Regions from separate parts of the Flexivirga sp. G2 genome, predicted to be linked through region 3. Evidence: riboswitches for the same ligand, from Rfam matches in the RefSeq annotation. Region 3 holds a riboswitch; each other region holds the start of a gene.
The links. A riboswitch is a leader RNA that binds a small molecule or an ion and turns the genes downstream of it on or off. The one in region 3 is predicted to bind thiamine pyrophosphate.

Region 1 (4,557 bases), 270 kb from region 3:
GGCCGATGACCAGGTCCGGCCCGGCGATGCGGCGGGCGTCGACCGGGTGCAGGTCCGATTGTCCGAGATGCACTCCGTCGGCGCCGATGGCGAGCGCGACGTCGAGCCGGTCGTCGACGATCAATGGGACGCCGGCGTCCATCGTGAGTGACTTCAACTGCCTTGCTGTGTCGAGCAATTCGCGCGTCGTTGCGGCGTGGTCGCGCAACTGCACCGCCGTCACCCCACCGGCGAGCGCCTGCCGCACGGTTTCGAAGACTCCGCGGGCGCCGCACAGGGCAGCATCGGTCACCAGGTAGAGCCGCAACGAGGCTGCGTCGAACGCGTTCATGCCCGCAACCTCGAGACGTCGTCCGGACCGAGGGCATGCAAGGCATCGAGGATCTCGACGGCGAACGTGCCGGGACCAACGGCTCGCTCCATCGCGATGTCCGCTGCGATGGTCCAGACCGCGGTCGCAGCGAACGCGGCGTCCGCGGGCGATGCGCACGCACAGAAGGCGGCGGTGATCGCACCGAGCGCGCACCCGACACCGGTCACCTTCGTCATCATCGGCGTTCCGTTGGCGACGGTGCGCACGTCGTCACCGGTGACGATGTGATCGACGGGACCACTGACCGCGACCGTCCCACCGGTTCGCCGGGACAGGTCACGAGCGGAATCGACAGCGGCCTCGGTGCCGACAGTGCTGTCGACGCCTCGACCGCCACCGTCGACGCCGGACAGGCTCATCACCTCCGAGGCATTACCGCGTATGACGGTCGGGCGCAGCGGCACCAATTGGGCACTGACTCGATCCCGCAACGGCAGCCCACCAACCGCGACGGGGTCCAGCACCCACGGTGTCTCGGCGCTGCCGGCCGCCTCGGCGGTGGCGACCATCGTCTCCCCGGATGCCGGGGAGATGGTTCCGAGATTGATCAGCACGGCGTCCGAGACACCCGCGAAAACCGTTGCCTCCTCGCGATTGTCGACCATCGCCGGAGCTGCACCGAGGGCCAGCAGCGTGTTCGCGGTGAATCCGGTGACCACGGAGTTCGTGATGCACTGCACCAGTGGCGCGCGCTCGCGCAGTGTCTCGAGCAGTGCGCCGACCTCTGTCGCATTCGGCTGATTCGTCACCACGGCCACCGTTCCCCGCGCACCGCGGCATCCCAGAACATCCACTCGTAGCGGGTCGCCGTCTCGACATGCTGCGCCATGTCGGCGAGCGCGCTGTCCGACACACCGGTGGCCACGGCGTCGACCACGTCGAGCACCTGCGCGACGCTCTCCGCGAAGCCGGGCGCGGCATACGCCTCGACCCAGCGGGCGTAGACCGGGTCGGCCGATCCGTCGCGCTCGAGGGCTCGACCCACCTGCTCGTAGATCCAGTAGCACGGGAGCACCGCCGCGAGACCTTCGTGGAACGGTCGCAGGGCGCACACCGACAGCAGATAGCTCGTGTATGCCGTGGTGGCCGGAGACTTCGGTGTGCTGCGCAGCAGAGCCGGGTCGAGACCGGCGTCCCGCAGCAGCGCCGGATGCAATTCCAGCTCGGTCGCGACCGCTGCGCTCGCGTGCGCGGCCAGGATCGGCGCGACCGGCGTCGGCGCCTTGGCAGCCAGCAAGGACAATGCTCGCGCGTACTCCGCGAGATACAGCGTGTCCTGAATGATGAAGTGTCCGAACGCTTCTCGCGGCAGGGACCCGTCGGACAGGCCGTGCAGGAAGTCGTGTGCGAGCACCCGCTTGAGGCCGTCCTCCATCGGTGCTCCGAGCACCGGCCACCAGGCGTATGACGTCGTCGACATGCCGTTCAAATCCCTTCCTCCGCCGGCATTGTCCGGCTCAGGTTGTGGCGGTCGGCGACGGCGGTCGCCCTCTCAGCCCGGTCCTTCCGAGCTCCCGCGGGTTGTCGGCACCACCGTATCGGGCGATGCCCTGCTCCACCGCGCCAGGTCAGCCCAGCGCGCTGGTCACGTCGCGCACGAGGTCGTCGGCGTCTTCGAGACCCACCGACAACCGCAGCACCCCGTCCGTGATCCCGACGGCCGCCCGAGCCTCGGCCCCCATCCGACGGTGCGTCGTCGTTGCCGGGTGCGTGATGAGCGACTTGGAGTCACCGAGATTGTTCGAGATATCAATGATCTCAAGGGAGTTCATCAGCTCGAAGGCCTCATCCTTGCCTCCGTCGAGCTCGAAGGTGACGACGGTCCCGCCGCCCGTCATCTGCCGCTTGGCCAGTTCGAACTGCGCGTGCGACTCCAGGAACGGGTACCACACCCGCCGGACGGACGAATGCTCCTGCAGGGCCGTTGCGAGTCGCATCGCGGACGCGGCCTGTGCCTCGACCCGCAGCCGCATGGTCTCCAGGCCCTTGACCAGCACCCACGCGTTGAACGCGGACATGGTCGGCCCGGTATGCCGCAAGAGGTTCTCCACCGGACCATGGATGTAGTCCTCCGGTCCGAGGATCGCGCCGCCGAGCACCCGTCCCTGGCCGTCGATGTGCTTGGTCGCCGAGTAGACGACGATGTCGGCCCCGTGCTGCAGCGGCCGGGAGAAGACCGGCGTGCCGAACACGTTGTCCACGACCACCTTCGCGCCGACCGCGTGGGCGTGCTGGGTCACGAACTCGAGGTCGACCAGCTCCTGCATGGGGTTGCTGGGAGTCTCGAAGAACACCGCGGCGGTGGGCTCGGACAGCGCCGCCCGCCACTGTTCGTTGTCGGCGCCGTCGACGAAGACGGTCTGCACACCCCACCGCGGCAGGATCTCGTCCAGGATCACGAAGCACGATCCGAACAGGCCGCGCGCCGCGACCACCCGGTCCCCCGCACCGAGCAGAGCGGCCAACGCGGTGAAGACCGCGCCCATGCCGGAGCCGGTGGCGTAACACGCCTCGGCGCCCTCCAGTTGCCGCAGTCGCTCCTCGAAGACGGCGACGGTGGGGTTGCCGTAGCGGCTGTAGACGAATCGATCGGCGTCACCGGAGAACGCGGCCTCTGCGTCCTGCGCCGTCTCGTAGACGAAACCGGAGGTCAGGTAGAGCGCTTCGGACGTCTCCTCGAATCCGCTGCGAGCCAGACCGCCTCGCACCGCAACCGTGTCCGGGGACCATTCGTTCGAGGATGACGTCATGGTCTGCAGCCTTGCACACGCCGACGGAGGCCCACGGGGGCGTCCGGCCTACGGCCGCAGGCCGGGTCCTACCTCAGGTGGTGGGTGTCGTTGGTGTAGGCGACGCTCGCACTGCCGTCGGCATACACATGGATCTCGGTGAGCGACGCCGGGTCGGCGTGGAGCAGCCACGCCTGCCCGAAACCGAGGCCGAGGAGCGAGCGCAGCACCACCAGAATCGGCATCCGGTGTGTGGCGACGACAACGGTGCCGCCGTGCGCAAGTGCGCGTTCACGCGCCGCGTCCACCCGGCCGCTCAGCTCGAGGTGGGTCTCCCCACCGTCGACACGGAAGTCGTCCTCGACCCGCATCCGAGCCGGATCGCCGGGGAAACGCTCACCGATCTCCGCATAGCTCAGGCCGTCCCAGACCCCGAAGGCCTGCTCGTCCCAGTCCTCGTCGCAGATCGGCTGGACACCGAGCACGCGAGCCGCGGCCGCACCGGTCTGGCGCGCGCGGGCCAGTGACGATGTCACGACCGTGACCGGCCCGGTCACCAGCTCGCCGAGTGCGGCCGCTGCCTTCTCCGCCTGCGCCGCACCCGTCGCGTTGAGTTGCGGATCCGATCCGCCGCGACCGTCCAGCCGTCCGCCGACGGTGAAGTCGGTGACCCCGTGGCGGAGCAGGATCAGCCGGGTCTGCACGGTGCGCTTCGGCAGCGACGGGCGCGACTCCGGCACCGGCGCCGCATCCGCGTCGGCGCCCGCTTCCATGCCCTCTTCCGTGCCCTCGTTCACGGCCCGCCACAGGTCACGCTCGACCGTCTTGCCGTCCATCCCGTCGTTCGAGAGCTTGTCGGCCGCCTTGTTCTGAGCGCGCGGAATCCAGGTCCACTCGACCGAGCCGCCCGCCGCACGCAGCCGCCGGACGACGTCCTGCGCCTCGCCGGCCAGCCGCCGCATGTCCTCGTGCTTGATCTTCCAGCGACCGGCCATCTGCTCGACGACCAGGCGGGAGTCCATCCGCACCTCGAGGTCGGCGCCGGCGTCGATCGCCTCGGCGGCTTGCAGTCCGGCGATCAGTCCGCGGTACTCGGCGACGTTGTTGCTCGCCTTGCCCAGCGGCGCAGCGCGTTCCGCGAGCAGTGAGCGGTCCTGTGCGTCACGGACCAACGCGCCATACCCGGCGACACCGGGATTGCCACGAGAGCCGCCATCGGCCTCGATGATGAGCGAGCGACCCATCCCGTTACAGGCCCGACTCGGCGGTGCGGACCAGGATCCGGCGGCACTCCTCGCACCGCACCACCTCGTCCTCGGCAGCGGCACGGATACGGCCGAGATCAGCCTGCCCGAGCTCCAAACCACAACCGCTGCAACGCTTCTGCTGCAGTGCGGCGGCTGCGACGCCACCCATCTGCGCGCGCAACTTGTCGTAGAGCGCCAGCAGTTCGGC
Region 2 (4,557 bases), 750 kb from region 3:
AGGTCCTGCGGTTGCCACCGCGGCACGCCGGCAGCCACGAGATCGTCAACGACCTCGGTCGACGCGCGCTGCAGCCGGGCATACCGGCGCAGCACGCCCGACCAGAGTCCGACGATGCTGTCCGCGTCGGCGACCGCGCGCAGCTGCGGTCCGTGATCGGGCATCAACAGCCAGCCGCGCTCATCGTCCGACGCCCATGTCTCCGGCAATCGGTCCGGTGCGACGCGGGTGAGCAGCCGGTAGATGGCAGGTTCCGGCGAGGTGCTCGGCGAGCACGCCTTGAACCAGGCGCGGCCGGCGGAGGTGTCGACGACCAGCTGGGTCGACCACGCGCGGACACGCGGCTGTCGTGGCGTCACCGGCACCCGGGTGAGGCCCCGGCGTTCGAGCGATTCGTCGATCCAGCGCGTCGCCTCCTGCCGCCAGGAGTCGCTCTGCCAGAGTTGGGAATTGGGCACCGGCGGGATCTCGATACGCTCCTTCGTCGCTACTCGATCAGCTGTCGTGCGCGGACAGGCGCGCAATCAGCTGCGTGCCGATGACATCGGGTGTCAGGCCGATCGCCTCGAGCACCTGCCCGCGAGAGGCGTGCTCGAGGTACTCCTTCGGTATGCCGAACGAGTGGACCCGGGCGGAGACGTCCGCCGCGCCGAGGGCGTGTGCCGTCGCGACACCGACACCGGACGTCACCAGGTTGTCCTCGATCACCACGACGTGCTGCACCGTGCGGGCGAGGCAAATGACATCCTCGGACACCGGCAGCACCCATCGGGGGTCGACCACTAGTGCCGAATGTCCTTGTGCCTCAAGCTTTTCCGCGACCTGCAACGCGGTCGGGCACATCGCGCCCACACCGACGATCAGCACCTGGGGATCGGTCGCGTCGTGCAACACGTCCAGTGCACCGTCGGTGCGCACCGCCGTCAGTGGTTCGGCGACGTCACCCTTCGGGAAACGGATCACCGTCGGCGCGTCGGCGACCTCGACGGCCTCGCGCAGCTGGGCCTTGACCTGCTCGCCGTCACGCGGCGCCGCGAGCCGCAGCCCCGGGACGATCGAGCAGATCGACATGTCCCACATGCCGTTGTGCGATGCCCCGTCGGAGCCGGTGATGCCGGCCCGGTCGAGCACGAAAGTGACTCCGGCGTGGTGCAATCCGGCGTCCATCAGCATCTGGTCGAACGCCCGGTTGAGGAAGGTCGCGTAGACCGCGACGACCGGATGCATACCGCCGTACGCCAGGCCCGAGGCCATGGTGACTGCGTGCTGTTCGGCGATGCCGACATCGATGACGCGCTGCGGATAGACCTCGGCGAACTTGTCGAGCCCGACCGGGATCATCATCGCCGCCGTGATCGCGACCAGGTCCGGTCGCTCGGCGCCCAGACGCACCATCTCGTCGCTGAACTCGTCGGTCCAGATGCGACCGGCCACCTCGAAGGGCAGCCCGGTCTCCGGGTTGATCTTGCCGATGCCGTGCATGTGATCGGCCTTGTCGTCCAGGGCCGGCTGGTAGCCGCGCCCCTTCTCGGTGATCACGTGGACGATGCACGGAGCACCGAAGGCCCGCGCGCGGCGCAACGCCTGCTCGATCGCGGCCTCGTCGTGCCCGTCGACCGGCCCGACATACTTGATGCCGAGGTCCTCGAACATGCCCTGCTGCGGGTAGACGATGTCCTTGATCCCGCGTTTGACGCCGTGCAGCGTCTCGTAGGCGAGGCCACCGACCTTCGGCACACCCTTGAGCGTCGTCTTGCCCCAGTCGAGCATCTGCTCGTACTTCCGCGTGGTCCGCAACGCCGCGAGGTGATCGGCGAGACCGCCGATAGTCGGCGCGTAGCTGCGCTCGTTGTCGTTGACGACGATGACGAGCGGCAGGTCACGCTCGACCGCGATGTTGTTGATGGCCTCCCACGACATACCGCCGGTGAGTGCCCCGTCCCCGATCACCGCGACGGTATGGCGGTGCGGCTCACCGCTGAGCACCCGCGCCTTGGCGATGCCTTCTGCCCAGGACAGGGAGGACGACGCGTGCGAGCTCTCGACGATGTCGTGCTCGGACTCCGCACGCGACGGGTACCCGGACAACCCGCCCTGCTTCTTCAGCTTCGAGAAGTCGTGCCGCCCGGTCAGCAGCTTGTGCACGTAGGACTGGTGCCCGGTGTCGAAAACAATGGAGTCCGAAGGCGACTCGAAGACGCGGTGGATGGCGATGGTGAGCTCCACGACACCCAGATTGGGTCCGAGGTGGCCTCCGGTGCGCGAGACCGAGTCGACCAGGAACTCGCGGATCTCCGCCGCGAGATCGTCCAGGCGTTCCGCGGGAAGCCGCCGCAGGTCCTCGGGTGAGGAGATCGTGTCGAGCAGTCCCACGTCGTTCGCGCCTTTCGTTCCTTCGGATTACGCGTCGATCGAGTCTACGCGTCGGTGCACTCGCACCCTGTCAGGACGCCTCACCCGGCCCGTCGGTTGCACCACGATGCCGCTGGTACCGTGGACGGATACATCCACCGACAGGGGAGCGCTTCGGCGCTGAGAGTGCGGCTCGCCCGCAGACCCTTGAACCTGCTCCGGTTAGCACCGGCGAAGGGAGTCATCAATGGCTACTGTCAGCGCGCCCGGCGAACGGTCCGCGATCACCGCACTGCTCGCCTATCGCACCATCGACCTGGTCACCGTCGCCACGCTCGGTGTCGCGTCCGGTGTCGTCTTCTGGGCGTGGTCGAAGGCATGGCTGGGAATCAGCACCCTCGGACTCTTCACGGCTCCACCGGTACTCGGGCTGCTCGCCGGGCCGTGGCTGCTCGGCGGCGTCCTCGGCGGCCTGGTCGTGCGCAAACCCGGTGCCGCTCTTGCCACCGAATTCATCGCCGCCGCCGTTGAGATGCTCGTGGGCAACCAGTGGGGCGCCAGCACCCTGATGTCCGGTCTGCTGCAGGGCCTCGGCGTCGAGGTCGTACTCGCGCTGGTCCTCTACAAGCGTTTCGGTGTCGTCATCGCGGCGCTCGGCGGAGCGATGGCCGGAGCGTTCGAGATCTTCTACGAGTGGCACAGCTACTACTCGGCGTGGACCTGGAACTACAAGCTGGCCTACCTCGGCTGCACCATGCTCTCCGGAGCGATCCTCGCCGGCGTCGTCGGCTGGATCCTGGTCCGTGCGCTGGCCGCCACCGGCGTGCTCGACGCGTTCGGCGCGGGACGTGAGCATCACGCCCGCAACGCGGTGTGAGCGGGGCACACGCCTCCTTCCGCGGCTTCGGCTGGCGTCCGTTGGGGCGTCGCGAAGAGGTCATCAGCGGTCTAGACCTCAGTTTCTCCCCCGGCCAGATCGTCCTGTTGGCCGGCGGCAGCGGCGCCGGCAAATCGACGCTGCTGCGGGCATTGGCGGGTCTACTGGGCGAGGCCGTCCCCGGCGACCAGTCCGGCACGGTCGAGGTCGACGCCCCCTCCGGGATGCTGTTGCAGAACCCGGCGGACTCGCTGGTGGCGGCGACCATCGGCCGTGAGGTCGCCTTCGGCCCGGAGAACCTCGCACTCCCCCGCGACGAGATCTGGCGCCGGGTCCATGACGGTCTCACCCGGGTGGGTCTGCCGTATGACGTGAACCGGCAGACCACGGCACTGTCCGGCGGCGAGCTGCAGCGTCTCGCGCTGGCCGGCGTGCTCGCCATCCGACCCGGGCTGTTGCTGTTGGACGAACCGACGTCGATGCTCGACGACGAGACCGCGGACCAGGTGCGGCGATGCGTCCTGGACGTGGCGCGCGCGACCGGTGCGACCACGGTCGTCGTCGAGCACCGGATCGGGCCGTGGCTCCCGCAGTGCGATCGGGTCATGGTGCTCGACCACGGACAGGTGGTCGCCGACACCACCCCGTCGCGCTTCGTCACCGACCACACGCAGCAGATGCTGGACGCGGGTGTGTGGATGCCGGGCGCACCGGACCCGACGCCGGTCGCGGTCGCTCCGGGTTGGGTGACTCCCGACCGCCCGGGGCCTGCCTTGCACACCGAGGCGTTGCACATCGACCTGACCGTCCGATCGCTGCAGGGCAGGGTGACCCACCGGGCGCTCGACGGCGTGACGACCGACCTGCAGGCCGCTCGACTGACTGCCCTGGTCGGCCCGTCGGGCGCGGGCAAGTCGACCCTGCTCGCGGCCTTCGCCGGCATGCTGCGGCCATCCGCCGGGACCATCACCGGAGCCGAACCGCCGTTCGTGCATCGCCGTTCCCGGCAGCTCGCCGCGGCCGCCGGTTTCGTCCCGCAGAATCCCGAGCACGGCTTCCTCCGAACGACCGTGCGCGACGAAATCGCTTGCACCGCAACCCGACTCGGTCGGTCGGTCGACGTCGACGGCCTGTTGGGGCTGATGCGCCTGGACCATCTGGCGGGTGCCAACCCGTTCCAGCTCTCCGGTGGGGAACAGCGACGGCTGGCTGTGCTGGCCGCGCTCGCGCACCGTCCGTCGGTGGTACTGCTGGATGAGCCGACCGTCGGGCAGGACCGACACACCTGGGCTGCCGTGACGGGATGGGCGCTCGCCGCGCGTCACGCC
Region 3 (4,557 bases):
GCTCGCGCACGCCCTGCTGCCACACCTCTCGCGTCCTGGCGGACGCATCGTCGCCATGAGTTCGATTGCAGCGCTCCGCGGATCCGGCTCGTATGGCGCAGCCAAGGCCGCCGTCAACACGTGGGCCCTGGACCTGGCGGGTTCCGTTGCGGCAGAGGGCATCACGGTCAACGCGGTCGCGCCCGGCTTCGTCCCCGACACCGAGTTCTGGGCGGAACGTCTCGCCGCGAATCCCGACCTCGCCGCCGCCCGAACGTCCGGCATACCCGCGGGCCGGCCAGGCACGCCGCATGAGGTCGCCGAGGCCGTTGCCTATCTGGCCTCTCCGGATGCGGGCTGGACCACCGGCCAGATCCTCCAGGTCAACGGCGGAACTCTCCTCGGCCGCGGCTGAGCCGGTGTGGTGGAGCTAGCTCCACCACACCGGGAGGGTTGGCACCATTGGGAATTCGTGCGGCCAGCCCGAGTGTGGAGGCATGAACCCATCACCCGTCACTTCACCCGCCCGGACCGCAGCACCCGTTGCCTCGTCCGAACGCAGCCTGGCCCCGGACCTCGCACGTGGTTTCATGTTGCTGTTCATCGCCCTTGCGAATGCAGGCAATTGGGCCTTCGCAGGTAGTCCAGGCCTCGATCCGCATCCCACCGGCTGGTTCGCCAAGGCGTGGAACTTCCTCGACCTGCTGCTCATCGACGCTCGCGCCTATCCCGTCTTCGCCGTCATGTTCGGCTACGGACTGGTGCAACTCACCCGCCGGCAGCGCAGCCGCGGGACCGACGCCCGCCGAGTCCTCGTCCGTCGCAACGCCGCATTGATCGTGCTGGGCGCCGTCCACGGCACCTTGCTCTACTTCGGCGATTTCCTCGGCGCCTACGGGATCGTCGGGCTGGTCGCGACGTTCCTGCTGGTCCGGCGGACCGAGCGATTCCATCGGATCGTGTTGGCACTCTGGGGTATTCAGCTGGTCAGCGTCGGCTGGTTCGCCGTCCGCGCGCTCACTGGCGACGGCGGATCCGCAGGCTTCGTGAACACGCCGACGGACTCACTCTCCGCGTCGTCGTACGCCTCGTCGCTGGCGCATCGGCTCACCGAGTGGCCGGCGCACACCCTGCAGGTGCTCCCGTTCATCGTCATCGTCTGGCTCGGCATCTGGGCGGCCAACAAGGGGATCCTGGAGCATCCGGAGCGACACGTGAAGCTGTTGCGCCGCACCGCGATCGGCGGCCTCTCGCTCGCTGTAGCGGCCGGACTCCCCTATGCCCTTGCCGGCGCCGGTGCCATCCATGCCTCGGCGGACACCATCGATCGGTTCGCCGCGCTGTCGAACATCGCCGGCGAGTATGCCGGTCCGGGGTATGTCGCGCTCTTCGGCCTGCTCGCCATCCGGCTGCGTCGTTCCCAACCGGTCACCGGCGCCATCGCGGCGCTCGGTCAACGGTCCTTGTCCGGTTACCTGTTCCAATCGGTCTGCTGGATGGCGCTCTTCGCACCCTTCACCCTCGACTGGGGACACTCCGATGCACACGCGGTCATCGCGGCGGTCGCCGTCTGGAGCGTGTCGGTCGTCGCCGCGGCGCTGATGCAGCGGCGAGGCTACGCCGGGCCGGCCGAGCGGCCGTTACGGAGGTTCGTCTACGGCAGCAAGTAGCCGCCGGGTGGTGTCGGGTCGTCGCGCAGCAGGACGCACGTCGCGGAAGGGGCGTCGTCCTGCTCGCGCGAGGAGCCTGCCGGCCCCGACCAACTCGTCGGTCGTCCGTTCGTAGGCCAGCCGCTTGTGAACACCGTGGAGTTGCCACGACTCCGCCATCCTCGCGGCGAGCGATTTCACCTCCGCACGAACCCCAAGTCATCCGCCCTCCCAGCCGAAATCGGTTCCAGCCGAGGGTGTTTCGTCATCGACGAGTTGTCGCTGGATCGCTGCACCACCACCGTCCGAGCATCTCATTCCGATCCTCGCTATGCACCGCGTCACGTCCATCGTCGCCGGATCGGCAGAACGTGCTACCGTCGCGATCGTCCTTCGCGGGAGTCCGGGGTACCGGGCTGAGAGGGGGCTGACACCGCCCCGACCGTCACCAGACTTGATCCGGATCATGCCGGCGCAAGGAGAAGCCATGAGTGCAATTCAGCTGCTGTCCCTTCGGACTCGATACGTCCTTCGGTGACCCGCGTCGCCGTCCTCGGCGGCGGCATCGTGGGCCTCAGCATCGCCTGGTCATTGGTCGGGCGGGGCGTGCAGGTCGTCATCGTCGATGCCGAACTGCCCGGATGCAGCTCCACTGTCGCAGCCGGAATGATCTCGGCGGCCGCCGAGCTCGACCACGGCGAGCCCGACCTGTGGGAGCTGACGTCCCGGTCGCAACGCCGATGGCCGGAGTTCGCTGCTCACCTGGAACGATGCGGCGGCGGCTCCCTCCAGTTGCGCCGAACCGGCACCCTGCTCGCTGCCATGGACCAGGACGAGGAAGCTCGCTTGGAACGCCGACTGAGCTTGCTGGCGGAGGTCGGTGTGACGGCGGACCTGATCGATCGCACAGAGTTGCGGCGTCGGGAGCCCGGCCTCGCCAGCACGGTCCGTAGCGCCGCCTGGCTGCCGAACGATCTTTGCGTTGAACGCAATCGGGCACTGACAGCTCTACGAACCGCCATTCGACGGGCCGGCGCCGAGTTCGTCCAGGGCACCGGCCGCCTGCGGGTCGCCGAGGGACATGTCGTCGGGGTGGACGTTGCCGAACGAGTCGTGACCGCAGATCACGTCGTGCTCTGCGCAGGTTGGCGAAGTGGAGCCTCCGCCGTGCCGGGCGTGCTCCCTGCCGAACTCAGTGGCCCGGACGGTGTCCGGCCGGTGAAGGGCGAACTGATCGATCTCGAGGTCGCTGTCCCGGCTGTGCGTGCGATGATCCGCACTCGCGTCGACCGGGTGCCGGTCTACCTCGTACCCCACGACGATCACCACATCACGGTCGGGGCGACCTCCGAGCAGGTCGGCGCCGACACCACCCCGACGGTGCGCGCCGCCCACGACCTACTGATGGCCGCGACCACCGTCGTGCCCGAATTGCGCGACGCCGCGATCGTCGCGCACCGGGTGGGCCTCCGCCCGGCGACGGCGGACAACCGTCCTGTACTGGGCAGTTCGCCGGTACCGGGACTGACTGTTGCGACCGGGCACTACCGGCACGGCTTCCTGCTCGCGCCACTGACCGCCGAAATCGTCGGCGACCACGTTGTCAACGCACTCTCCCAAGGAGATCTCTCATGACCCAGGCATACCTGTTGAACGGTGAATCCCGACCGTGGCGGGCGGGCATCACGATCCGGCAGACACTCACCATCGAGGGCATGGAGGGGACATGGTTCGCCGTCGCTCTCAACGGTGCGGTGGTACCCGCCTCGCAGTGGGCTGTGACGGCGGTTCCGCTCGAGAGCGAACTCGAGATCATCCAGCCATGCCAAGGAGGCTGAGATGTCAGCCACCACATGGGAACTCGGCGGTCGAGAACTGACCAGCCGACTACTTCTCGGATCCGGGGGTATCTCGACGGCAAAGATTTTCGCCGAGTGCATCGAGGTCACCGGGACACAGGTGGTGACCGTTTCGATGCGCCGGTCCGGCGCCGCGGTCGTCAGCGGACTGTTGCCGACCATCCAGGCCTCCGGCGTGCACGTGCTTCCCAACACCGCCGGGTGTCACACCGCGCGGGAAGCGGTCCTGACGGCCCAGCTGGCCCGCGAGGCACTCCAGACCGACTGGGTCAAGCTCGAGGTGATCGCCGACGACCGCACACTGCTACCCGACTGCGTCGAACTGCTGAACGCGGCAGAACAACTGATCAGGGACGGCTTCCGCGTCCTGCCGTACACGACGGACGATCTTGTCGTCGCCCGCCGCCTCGCCGACCTGGGGTGCTCCGCAGTGATGCCCCTCGGTTCACCGATCGGCAGCGGCCTCGGCATCCGCAACCAGCACGCCATCGAACTCATCTGCGGCGAGGTCGACGTCCCGGTCGTGCTGGACGCAGGCATCGGGACCGCCTCCGACGCAACGCTCGCCATGGAGCTGGGTTGCTCCGCTGTGCTGCTGGCCACTGCCGTGACTCGGGCCGAGCAGCCCGCCCTCATGGCTGCTGCCATGCGAGACGCTGTTGCTGCAGGACGCGCTGCGCGGTGCGCGGGGCGGATCCCGAAAAGCACTCTGGCCCGGGCCTCTTCACCTGCAACCGGGATGGTTGGCCAATGACTGCAGTGCCACGGCTGCTGCTGATCACCGACCGCACGCAGACTGCCGGCCGACCGTTGGAGGCGATCGTCGCAGCGTGTGTCGCAGCCGGGATATCGCATGTGCTGCTGCGGGAGCGCGACCTCTCATCGACCGCGTATGACGACCTGCTGGACCGCATCCGCGCATGCGTCGACGGAAACACCGTGGTCCTCACCCGCGCCCCTCGGTCGGACAGCGTCGGCTGCCACCTTTCGCGAGACGCGCCCTGGCCTGCCAGCAGCAGGGACCTCACCGGCCGATCGGTGCACACCTCGGACGAAGTCCGCCGAGCCCA

Region 1: it holds a riboswitch for thiamine pyrophosphate, as region 3 does, so the genes downstream of both, ACZ50J_RS14245 (TenA family protein) here and thiO (glycine oxidase ThiO) in region 3, are expected to answer to the same signal.
Region 2: it holds a riboswitch for thiamine pyrophosphate, as region 3 does, so the genes downstream of both, ACZ50J_RS09145 (ECF transporter S component) here and thiO (glycine oxidase ThiO) in region 3, are expected to answer to the same signal.

Annotation. Positions count from the first base shown of each region.
Region 1 covers NZ_AP039675.1:2,940,041-2,944,597, forward strand. The annotation lists gene thiE (thiamine phosphate synthase) at 1-331, opposite strand, end outside; gene thiM (hydroxyethylthiazole kinase) at 328-1,122, opposite strand; gene ACZ50J_RS14245 (TenA family protein) at 1,119-1,793, opposite strand; TPP riboswitch at 1,791-1,901, opposite strand; gene ACZ50J_RS14250 (O-succinylhomoserine sulfhydrylase) at 1,942-3,123, opposite strand; gene ACZ50J_RS14255 (bifunctional RNase H/acid phosphatase) at 3,192-4,346, opposite strand; gene ACZ50J_RS14260 (zinc ribbon domain-containing protein) at 4,351-4,557, opposite strand, start outside.
Region 2 covers NZ_AP039675.1:1,920,448-1,925,004, reverse strand. The annotation lists gene ACZ50J_RS09155 (phosphotransferase) at 1-458, opposite strand, end outside; gene dxs (1-deoxy-D-xylulose-5-phosphate synthase) at 496-2,373, opposite strand; TPP riboswitch at 2,506-2,609, shown strand; gene ACZ50J_RS09145 (ECF transporter S component) at 2,600-3,229, shown strand; gene ACZ50J_RS09140 (ABC transporter ATP-binding protein) at 3,226-4,557, shown strand, end outside.
Region 3 covers NZ_AP039675.1:2,673,422-2,677,978, forward strand. The annotation lists gene ACZ50J_RS13010 (SDR family NAD(P)-dependent oxidoreductase) at 1-394, shown strand, start outside; gene ACZ50J_RS13015 (DUF418 domain-containing protein) at 477-1,649, shown strand; TPP riboswitch at 2,014-2,126, shown strand; gene thiO (glycine oxidase ThiO) at 2,163-3,263, shown strand; gene thiS (sulfur carrier protein ThiS) at 3,260-3,466, shown strand; gene thiG (thiazole synthase) at 3,468-4,241, shown strand; gene ACZ50J_RS13035 (thiamine phosphate synthase) at 4,238-4,557, shown strand, end outside.